DNA from 2 places in the Rhizobium sp. PRIMUS64 genome. Region 2 is predicted to be linked to the other one. Evidence: riboswitches for the same ligand, from Rfam matches in the RefSeq annotation. Region 2 holds a riboswitch; the other holds the start of a gene.
What was found. A riboswitch is a leader RNA that binds a small molecule or an ion and turns the genes downstream of it on or off. The one in region 2 is predicted to bind ZMP and ZTP.
Positions count from the first base shown of each region.

Region 1: another riboswitch for ZMP and ZTP. It lies ahead of MOV76_RS25130 (GNAT family N-acetyltransferase); the one in region 2 lies ahead of MOV76_RS24160 (folylpolyglutamate synthase/dihydrofolate synthase family protein).

Region 1 covers NZ_JALBGX010000076.1:12,471-17,962, forward strand. The annotation lists gene MOV76_RS25110 (hypothetical protein) at 1-782, opposite strand, end outside; gene MOV76_RS25115 (hypothetical protein) at 1,135-1,650, shown strand; gene MOV76_RS25120 (hypothetical protein) at 1,735-2,331, opposite strand; gene MOV76_RS25125 (phosphotransferase) at 2,508-3,008, opposite strand; gene MOV76_RS25130 (GNAT family N-acetyltransferase) at 3,346-3,846, opposite strand; ZMP/ZTP riboswitch at 3,867-3,949, opposite strand; partial or broken gene MOV76_RS40135 (IS66 family insertion sequence element accessory protein TnpB) at 4,173-4,301, shown strand; gene MOV76_RS40140 (hypothetical protein) at 4,340-4,564, shown strand; gene tnpB (IS66 family insertion sequence element accessory protein TnpB) at 4,561-4,914, shown strand; partial or broken gene MOV76_RS25150 (transposase) at 4,984-5,259, shown strand; gene MOV76_RS25155 (VOC family protein) at 5,354-5,492, shown strand, end outside.
Region 2 covers NZ_JALBGX010000070.1:9,919-15,410, forward strand. The annotation lists gene MOV76_RS24145 (acyl-[ACP]--phospholipid O-acyltransferase) at 1-807, shown strand, start outside; gene MOV76_RS24150 (hypothetical protein) at 1,315-1,722, opposite strand; tRNA gene MOV76_RS24155 (tRNA-Pro) at 1,984-2,060, shown strand; ZMP/ZTP riboswitch at 2,318-2,395, shown strand; gene MOV76_RS24160 (folylpolyglutamate synthase/dihydrofolate synthase family protein) at 2,417-3,715, shown strand; gene MOV76_RS24165 (hypothetical protein) at 3,734-5,320, opposite strand.

The DNA of each region.
Region 1 (5,492 bases), on a different contig from region 2:
TAGCCGGGTTCCTCGGTATCCGAGAAGACTTTCGTAATTACGCCTGATCTCAGTGCTTCAGCGTTTTGGACGCGATAAAGGCCGTCAGGCGTCGCCAGTCCCATCATAGCGAAAACATCGTCTCGGCTGACTCCCATTTCGTCGAGATAGCTAGAAAGCATCCGCTTCAACACGAGATCAGACCTCGTCGAAATTGCGTCCAGGTTTCTTCGCCCTGCCGTCCCATAACCGGAGTTTTTGCGGCCGTTCGTTATCTGATGAAGGCCGATATCGGAAGTAACACCCGCAGCGCGGACCTTGCCGCCAGCTAGGGCAAGTGGGCAGGCTGAGAAACAGTAGGCCCCTCCAGCGTGAACTTCGCCTACGGACCAGCCATTCCTGACGATCTTTTGTGGGCAGCGCGGCTCAAGCATAGGGCAGTCGTTTAGCCGGGTCCTACCGATTGCGGTTTCGAGACCGGCCGCTCGGATCATACGCCCAATTGAAAGCGCGGCGTCCACGCCGCCGCCGTTAGACTGAAACACAACAGGAAATTTCCGGCCTTTGAGGCTCCTGAGAAGGGTCTTAAACCGTTTCGGCGTGTCAGAAGTTATCGCGCCTTCGGCAGATATCCATTGGATACAAGTTTCCTTGCAGTTGCCATCATGAACCAGAGCAAAATCCATCGGCCGATCTTCGAGTGGCTTCTGGCCTGCGTCCGCCGGAACGGTCGCAATCATGGATAGAAAAAAGACTGCACTAATTAAGTAGAAGGTTGACCGCAAATTGAAGTGGATTGGCATGCACATCCCCATAACATCAGATAATTGCTATCGCCTCGACCTCCCATAGGCAATGGTTTTAGAGCCCCGACGACGAACCAGAAAGGTCTTTTTCGACAGGCCCTCCTCAATCTCGATAGCCCACGGCAAACCGTGTGAACTCATCTCTTTTCGGCTCGAAGCAGTCACCGGCTTCTCGAAAAAAGGCAAAATCGGCAGCAATTTTGGATTGAAAATAAAGCGATCTGTAACGAGTCGATGAGAAATTACTTTCTTTAGATCGTGTACATCGACCGGGTGCCAAACTCCTCGACGCTAAACAACGCCTTTCAACCCATTTTCGGTTCTTCGATTGCAAATAGAGAAATCGCACATGAATATTTCGTCTGGCACATTGATTACATTCACATCTTTGGTTGGCATCGCGGCATTCAGTATAGCGCGGAAAATTACCGCGTTACGTAGCGGTCAGCGCTCGTCCGCTAAGGCAATCAAGGCAATTGACATCGAAGCTCTCAGCGAATCTGGCGCGTTCAAACTTTTTCACGTTATCCCTTTACAATTTTCGAGCCATCCGATGATTGCCTTGCTCGTCGACAGAGGCCTCTTTGATTTTAATGAGCTAAGAAACACACTTATGCTTCCTGTTGATCAGGAGTTGGCGAACAAAATGCAGATTTCTGTGTATTCTGATGATCCATTGCTGGCGTATACTAGCGGCATCAGTGCACAGCTTGAAAAAGTTTGGAACTCTACACAGGGTGTGGCCGCGAGAGCAGGCGACAGTTCCGCCATTGAGCATATTGCGAAAGAGACATATCGGTTCGCAGCTACGGTAAGAGCTGGCCTAATTAATGGTGATGTTTTTGTTGACGTGAAAGAAACGTGAGAGGCGACGGCGTCACAGGCTTCAACGGCTGCCGTCGGCGCTTTCCAACCAAGGTGATCTTCCGCTATCACCTTGAAGAAGTCATCACTCATTGGCCACATAGTAGCCGGTAACGAGTTCCTTGGCCAAAGCTTCAAGGGCTTCCGGGTAAGCTACATCAACACACTGAAGTTTGGCCTCTCGCGCTGCCTCTAGCATTTCCCTCTTGTCGCGGATCGAACGCTCGACAAATTTCTCGATGATCAAAGCTGCCGATTGAGTGGCGTCCTTGTAGCCAGCTTCTTCCATCATACGGGCACGTAAGAAGTCGTCTTCTGCGTACAGAAACACGGTTCTGACGAGGCTTGGATCGAGTTTCGTCATATATTCTGGCCGCAGTGCTGACCCTTCAAGTATGAAGGGCTTCAAAAGCTGCCTCTGATTTTCGATGATCCAACATATGTACGGCCACATATTCTCGTGATGAACCTTCAAAAACCAGTGCACGGTATCATCGGAGAGACGTGAATAATATTCAGCTACCTGGGGACGGAGCAACGGCCACGGTCTACCGGGGTGGCGGCCCAATTTGTCTGTGGAAATGAGTTCCCTACCGAGCGAGACAGCCAAGCTCTTTGCCAGTGTGGATTTTCCAACATGCGAACTGCCACCAATCAAAATCCCCAAGTGGTGTTGCTGCATCCTCTGACCTCCAGTATCGCGATCAATTGGTCACTAATATTCGCAGTTGATGACTGCTCTTGGCGAATTGCCAGCGCTCCACGGCCGGTGGCGTTTGCCATGCATTTACGGAGCCATTTCCAGAAGGAAATCTTCAGATAGAGCGCAGCTGGTGGTTTAGAAGTGCCGGAAGCGGGTTAGGCCCGCGCTACCAGTCCGTAGCCGGTGGGTGCCAATCGCTCGGTCACGTTAAGGACGGTCCACGCTGCCGCCGATTCCGCCCAGGCCGCCATATCGGCATTACCTTGTGTTTTTCCCGATACCGCCAGCGCCGTCTGTCGCGCTAAAGCATAGGTAGCGATTGCAGCAGCGGAGCACTGCTTCAATCCATATCCGTTGGCAAAAACAAACAGCCGCCGAATTTGTTCGTCGCCAGTATAGTCCGGATTGCCGAGGTCGAGCCAGGTGAAGGCCGAGTAACCCAAATCCCAGAGGCGAAGACCGGGTGCCATAGTGTCGAAGTCGATGAAGCCCGTGGGCAAGCCGTCAACGAACACGGCGTTGGTCGGTCCCCAATCATTGTGGCACATAACTTCGGTCCCACCGTCTTCGTCGCTGACCAGGCTTGCTGTTGTATCGTGAAAGCGCCGCAACAATGCTGCAGCGGCCGAGAGTTGTTCATCATCGAAGTGGTCCAAATCCGAGGGAACCCTCCCAGGGAGGAACGACACTGCCAGCCATTCGGCACGCTGTCATGGCCGCGCTGCCACCGAACCAAAGACCTCAATGATGTGCAGCGCTGCCGGGATTCTCGGCGGTGCCGCTGCGAAGGCCAATACCCTTGGTAAGATCGTGTAGGTCCCGCGAAGACTGGGAGCGGCTGTTGGCTGCAGTGAAGATCGCTTGCACCTTCCAGTCACGCAGAACGCGAAGAAGGCCATCAGCTCCTTGTCTATGGCGATGGTGACTACCAGGGACCGATGGTGCCACTATCGCCCCAAATTCCTTCGCTCTCGCGTCTATCGCCTGACCCACTTAACGGCTCAAGGTTCTTTGCAAACGAGCGACCAAGAAGCCTGCGATGACAGTATCCTCACCTACGCGGCTGAAACCGGCATTGATGTAGATTTGAACAAGTTTGGGTCTAGGAGTGCAGTCGAGGCGCAGGAACTGGTAACCGGCGCATTTGGCGTATTGAGCTGCCCAATCCAGCATCATGCGCGATAAGCCAAGCCCCCCGAAGGAGCGGGCCACGGCAAGCTTGTGAAGATAGAGCGCTTCTCCGGGATCAGCTTCCGGCCAAAACGCACCGTCACTCTGCTCAACATACATACATGCAGCGATTTCACCGTCAGCTTTGAGCACGACCACTTCTGCCGCGTGAATTTTTTGCGTGATCTCGGATAGATCAAAACTGGCGGCTGGCCACAGCTTTCCCGGGCCCTCGGTTTCTAACCACATGGCCACGGATTGCAGGACTTCTGATATCTTTATGGCTTCCGTTTCGTCGGCTTTTCGGATTTCGATATGGAGCATAGGACACCTCTTCAGAGTTTGAATGGTGCCCAGGCGAGCGGCGGTTGATTTCCTATGCTTCCCGATGGTGAACCATCTCTTGTCGCCAGTAACACAGGAAGTGTCAGCCTATCATCTTCCAGAACAAACGCTATCCATGCGTAAGTCAGGTCCAATCAGAGTCCGCTTTGAGCCCAGGAAGCGACCGTTGGCCGCGTTTCGCGTGCAAATTTCCGGCTTATGTAGAAAATTCCACCAATTACGCAACCGGTGTTCTATTCCCACATTGCCCGCTGTCGCCTGATCTGTGATCGACGTTCCATGGACGAGCGACAAGGAGTTTCTCCATGGAGACTACATTGGAGGTTCTCACGACGCGGCGGAGTCGACGTGAGGTTCATCGTCAATGGCCTGAGGAGGTAGAGGCGCGGATCGTATCGGAAAGCTTGCATCCGGGGGTGACGGTGAACGAGGTGGCGGAGCGCCACGGGTTGAAGGCGAACCACCTGTCGTCGTGGCGAACACACTGGCGCGGCAGGGCAAGCTGGTTTTGCCTGAGCCGGAAGATACAGTCGAATTCACGGCAATGGTTGTCGAGACGCCCGCGCCGGAGCCGCCGACTGCCAAAGCAGTCTCCCGCGCCGAGATTGTCGTCGGCCCTGTCACCATCCGTCTTGAGGAAGGTGCGTCTGCTGCCCGGATCGCGGCCATTGCGCGTGCCCTGGCGGTGACGACATGATCTTTCCATCGAACCGCGTGCGGATCATGGTGGCGACCAAGCCGGTCGACTTCCGCAAGGGTCATGACGGAATGGCAGCACTGGTGAAGAACGAACTGCACAAGGACCCGTTCACCGGAACGGTGTTCGTGTTCCGGTCTCGTAAGGCAGACCGGCTGAAGCTGATCTATTGGGATGGCTCTGGTATCGTACTGGCCTACAAGAGGTTGGAAGAACGCAGCTTCACCTGCCCCGACATCAAGGATGGACTGATGACACTGCCCTATGCCCAGTTCGAAGCCCTGTTTGCGGGCCTTGATTGGCGGCGGGTACATTCCGTCAGGACGAGAACGCCGGAGACTATCGAATAGCTGCGGCACGATGACTCAGGACGGCTAATTCCAAAGGCAAATCGGCGTGGGATTTGGTAGGTTCTGGCTATGCTGGACGCCGCCGATCTTCCCGATGATGTTGCTGCCCTGAAGGCGCTGCTGATTGCGGCGCAGGCACGCGAGGCAGGCAAAGACGCCCAGATTGCCCGCAAGGATCAGCGGATCGAACGGCTTGAGAGACTGGTGGCGGCCTTCAAACAGGCAGCCTTCGGGCGCAAGTCCGAGAAGACCGATCCCGACCAGTTCGATCTGGCATTGGAAGACCTGGAAACGGCCATAGCCGCGATCCACGCCGAAGAAGAGGCGGACGCTCGGCCGAGTAAATGTGCGCCAGGGCTGCAGTTGGCCACAAGGCGACTTCTTCCGTTGCCCTCGACCAATCGATATGGTCGCCTCATGGACGAGGATAACGAACGCCATGAAACTTGCTCACATCAACTTGGTGGCTCGCGATGCGGAAGCGCTCGCAGCGTTCTACGTGAATGTCATGAAATGCGAATTGCTTCGCGCACCCAAGATGTTGTCCGGGGAAATCGTTTCGCGAGGAAATGGCCTTC
Region 2 (5,492 bases):
TACCGCATCGTGCCGGAACTGATCTATGTCTCCAACGCCACGATCATCTTCGGCACCGATACCTTCCTCAATGGCTACAGCAGGACGGCGCATCCCTACGATTTCCGCTCGATCCGCTACATCTTCTCCGGCGCCGAGCCGGTGAAGGCCTCGACCCGCCAGACCTATATGGAAAAATTCGGCCTGCGCATCCTGGAAGGTTACGGCGTCACCGAGACAGCACCGGTGATTTCCATCAACACGCCGATGTACAACAAGTCGGGCACCGTCGGCAAAATCCTGCCGGGCATGGAATGGAAGCTCGAACCGGTGCCCGGCATCGAGGAGGGCGGCCGGCTGCATGTGCGCGGCGCCAATGTCATGGCCGGTTACCTCCGCGCCGAAAAGCCCGGCGTGCTCGAGCCGCTGATCGACGGCTGGCACGATACCGGCGACATCGTCACCATCGACGAGGATGGCTTCGTCAAGATCCGCGGCCGCGCCAAACGCTTCGCCAAGATCGGCGGCGAAATGATCTCGCTCGCCGCCGTCGAGACGCTGGCCGCCGAACTCTGGCCGGGCGCCCTCTCGGTCGTCTCCTCGCTGCCCGACGCCAAGAAGGGCGAACGCCTGGTGCTGCTCACCGACGCCCCCACCGCCACCCGCGCCGAATTCCTCGCCTTCGCCAAATCCAAGGGCGCCATGGACATGATGGTGCCGGCCGAAGTCAATATCGGCAAGGTGCCGGTGCTCGGTTCCGGCAAGGTGGACTTCGTCGCGGCGCGGAAGCTGGCGGAAACGGCGGCGCAGGGGGTGGAGGCGGCGTGAGCGGCGAGTTTTTCAGCCGCTAGCCTGACTGAAAGTGCTTCGATCCCTGCCGGTCGAACGGCAGCAAGACGATGACCTGCAAAAACAAAACAGGCGGCACCCGGCCGCCTCAGTTTGCCGACAACCTCGCTCTCCACTCGGCGTCATCCTCGGCCCTGTGCCGAGGATCTGCTACGTATCAACCGGCAGTAGACGCCCGGGACAAGCCCGAGCATGACGAAAGAGGAGTTGGCGGGACGATGCGAAGTCTGGTGAGAGCGCCACTCCCAATCTCCGTCATTCCCTTCCTCTGGCAAAGCCCGTGGAAGGGAATGACGGAGGAGAGGTGGGGCAGGACGCAACAGGCAGCCTTGGCGCGAACCTGATAGCACAGCCTCGTCCCGGGCATCTGCAGCCAGTGCAGCAGATCCTCGGCACAAAGCCGAGGATGACGCCGAGTAAGGAGCGAAGTCTGTCAACAAACAGGCGGCACCCGGCCGCCTGTACGCATTTCAAACAAACCGTCCGTTACTTCTGTTCGGGCGCCAAAAACTCTGCGCAATAGGACGGGCCGTCGACGCCCGGGATGTCGGCGACGGTGCGGATGTCGCGGATGGTGTAATCGGAGCTGGTGGTGATTTCGGCCTGGCAGCGCAGATAGGCGGTGCGGGCGGAGGAAATCTGCTTGCCGCGCTTGCCGTCGGCGCCTTCGGCATATTTCGCCGGAATGCGCACGGTCTTGTAGCCGCCGCGCCAGGTATAGATGGTGGTCGAGCCTTGCTCGCTGTCGCTGATCGGCGGGCCGTAGGCAGCAAAGAAGATGCCGGCCGATTTGCCCACCCAGCGGGCCTCGATCGGATTGCCGGCGGAAGGAATGGTCGTGCATCCGGCAAGCGCAATGGCAAGCCCGGCCGCGGTCATGGTGCGGAAATTCATCGTGTCGTCCCTGATCTCAAGCGCAGTGGCTGCGAAGCCGCCGTCGCAGCGGTTTCGCCTGTCCCGTCTGCCCTTTAGCGCGGAACCTGGCAAAAGAAAATTGCCCCTTTGACACTTCCGTTCGATTTGCGAGAGGTGTGGCTTTTTGCTGCCGCCGCGTGACCCCAGACCTGTCACGTCACCGTCAAAAATTCCCCCGGCTTTTTGGAATTTGGTGCTTGTGCAACCAGATAGGCTGTTCTATAGAAGCGCCGCTGGTCACGGAGTGTAGCGCAGTCTGGTAGCGCACCACGTTCGGGACGTGGGGGTCGAGTGTTCGAATCACTCCACTCCGACCAGCTAGAAACCCCGCTCCGGCGGGGTTTTTCGTTTCTGCTGATCTCAGCCGAAATTCCCCCGGGGGATTTCACCGGAGCGAGTTCAACCGGCCGAAAACCCATCCTTCCCCTGGTTATAATTTTTCTGCAGGAAAGTTATAACCGAGGCGCGGCTGGCGGGAGGATCCCAGGTCTTGAGCGGCGTCTCCATCCAGATGCCCGCAATTGTGCTTCACACCAGCGCCGCTCTGGATTTCGGAATCATCTATGCTAGCATCGAAGGCCTGCGTGACTGGCGATGAAGGTGGATACCACCGGGGAGCGCAGGAGTTTGGCCGCTCGCCTGGGCATCTGGATCATGTTTGAGAAGGTGCCCCATGTCGTCCCACATCGAAAGTGAACGGCTTTCGAATTCCCTAGCCGAACTTGATCAACTCACGAATTGGGAACGCCGGCCGCGCGGCGATATGCGGGTCGATTTGGAGCCGATGCGCGATCTCGCTCGTCGGCTTGGCGATCCCCAGAACAGCTTCCGTATCGTCCATGTGGCCGGCTCCAAGGGCAAAGGCTCGACTTGCGCCCTGATCGAGGCGGGTCTTGCGCGGGCGGGGTTCTCCGTCGGGCGATATGCCTCGCCGCATGTCATGCATATCACCGAGCGGGTCAGCATTGATGGCCGCCCGGTCGGCGAGGAGCGCCTGGCGGATGCGCTCGGCGCGGCGCTGGCGGCGTTCAAAGACGCAAGGCGGGAGGCGACGGGCGGGCAGGGAGCGACCTGGTTCGATATTCTGACGGTTTCGGCCTTTCTGATCTTCAGGTCGGAAAGGGTGGAGTGGGCCGTTCTCGAAACCGGACTTGGGGGGCGGTGGGACTCCACCAATATCGTTCAAAGCGATGTCGCCGTTATCACCAATATCGATCTTGAGCACACCGAAATCCTCGGCAAAACCCGCGCGGCCATTGCCTTCGAGAAGGCAGGAATCATAAAGCGCGGCGCTGCGGTCGTCACACTCCTGCCGGAGGCGGACGAGGCAGGCGCCGTCGTATCCGCCCGGGCAGCAGAACTCGGCTGTGCCGTGCGACGCCCCACGGTGCCGGCCGACGCAACCATCGAGCAGCGGAATGTTGCCGTGGCGGGCACGGTTCTGGATGTGCTCGGGAAAATGGGCGTCATGACAAAGGGCGCAAGCGCGATGTCGGAGCCGCTTGGAGAACAGCTCCTCGATCCCTCAACGATCGAATCTGCCCGCCTGCCGGGACGGCTCGAAAAAATCGCCGTCAACACCAGCCACGGCGACAATGCCAAGGTCAACGTGGTGCTGGACGGAGCGCATGTTCCCTTCAACCTTGCTGCGGTTCTGAGTGACCTCTCGCAAGAAGAAAAATACCGCGCTCCTTGCATTGCCGTCGTGTCAATCGCGGACGACAAGGACGCAGCAGGCTTGCTGTCGACGATGACGCGCCACGATATATCGATCATCTTCACCACCGTCGGCGCCAGATCGCGTTCGCCGGAACAGCTGAAGACGATTGCCGACACCCTCGGGCTGCTGAGCATCGTCATGATAGACCCGCTCGAAGCCTATCAAGAAGCGCTGGCAGGCGCCACGGAATCAGGCGCTTGGGTTCTCGTCACTGGATCGCTCTATCTCGTCGGCATCATCCGTGCGGCATGAGCTTGACCGGCTGCGGTCTTAGCCGCCGACTGTGATCTCACCATCCGCAACACGTTTGACAAATATCTTCAAACCTTCATGCCTGAGTTTCTTCCAGCCGCCGTCGGAAACCATTGATTTGGCCAGATCGGCAAACCCCGTGGTGAGGTAGGGAACCTGCGATGCCGGTCGCTTGCCGAGCGCTTGAATCAGGCAGTCGGTTCTTGGCGGGGACGAGAACGTGTTTCCTGAATGGTTCATACGGATCTCCACATGATCTGTGCCGTCTGGAAACCGGATCGTCCCATAGCCGCATTTGGCCGCCGCATTCACTTCGGCCTTGGAGAGATTGTCTTGCAGAACAAATGACAGCTGGCTGAAACTGTTGTCAGTGTAGTCGAACTGACCCAGTATGATGAAGTCCAGCTCGTTCTGTCCCTTCCTGGCGCCTTTGATCTTGCCGAAGAAGTTGGAATTCACCTTGGTGTCTTTGCCCGTCTTCATGGCAAGCATTTCGCCGAGCTTGATATAGGTCCTCGGTTTGGACGAAAGGTTTTCGGTACCAGCCGCGGCGTTGCCTGACGGCAGACTTGCGGTCTCCGGCTTGGCATAGGCGTCAGCGAAGGCTTGCAGCGTCGTGAGGTTGAGCGCTTGGGGAAGCGAACCGCTCTCGAACTTGCGGCAGGAGAGCGCGGCTTGCCGTGTTACCTTGTCAGGCTTGCCCTCGAGATTCCCTGGCTTGCAGCCCAAATCACTCAGTTGCTGCTGCAACGTCTTGAGCAAAGCGGCTTGTTCGGCGGAATAATTGCTGACACCGCGGGTCACACTGACATTGCGGACATCGATGCCGATACCGTCCGGCTGCACCACGTCAAACTGGGACGTATGATGGTCATAGCTCTTCCAGTCACCGCCCCAACCCATCATCACCGGGCCGAGAATGAAGTTGAATGATTTCGGGTCGCGGTTTGATTGCGGCTCGCACTCGTTCGATTCCCAGCAATGCGGAGCTTGATTGGTTGCTTCGCCTTCGGCGGCGTAGATCACCTTGTTGTCGCAGCTTGCCGTAACCCATCCGCTCTCATCGTTTGCCCATCGGATTTTCAGCGAGAATGTCGCCCATTTGCCGAAATCTTGCGGTTTTTGGCACTGGCGGGCGAGAAAGTTCACGCCGTTGCGCGTGTCGGCTTTCAGCATGTAGATGAAATTGTGGATTGCCGGTCCTTCCCAGGACGCCAAGCGCAAATGGCTGTCCCAGCCATCGGGATAAAAGCCATTGGCGGAGTTGTTGTGCCAGCCTTTGTAGGCAAAGGTCGGATCGAGCCGGAAATCAAACTTGTATTCGACGCTTTCGCCAACCCTCATGTCTCGCGTATAGCGAATTGTCGAGCGGACGTTGCCATTGCGGCAATCATTTTCGCCGCGTCCATCGCCATAGTCGACATTGGAACACTGACGGTCGAATATCTCAAACCGGGTCACGCCGTCCTTGACCTCCGGTCTGACCGATCCGTTGAACTTGTGACGCTCAAAACCTTTCGGGAGCGGATCGGCGCTCGCTACGGCGTGGGTCGCAAAAACCATCAGCGCGCCAACCGCCAGTCCAATTATGGGATTTTTCAGCATAGCCCCCCCTCCAAATTGGACTCCAACCATATCATGATCTCTCTTGGACGGTCGGGTTTAGATCAGGTTCAGATCGGTGCGTAAGGTGCTGCGCCATCAGCAGGTGCGGCGGTCAAAGCTGCCAAGCTGCTAGTGCTTCCGAGCCGGTGCGGCGGGCGTTTATGACGGCAGC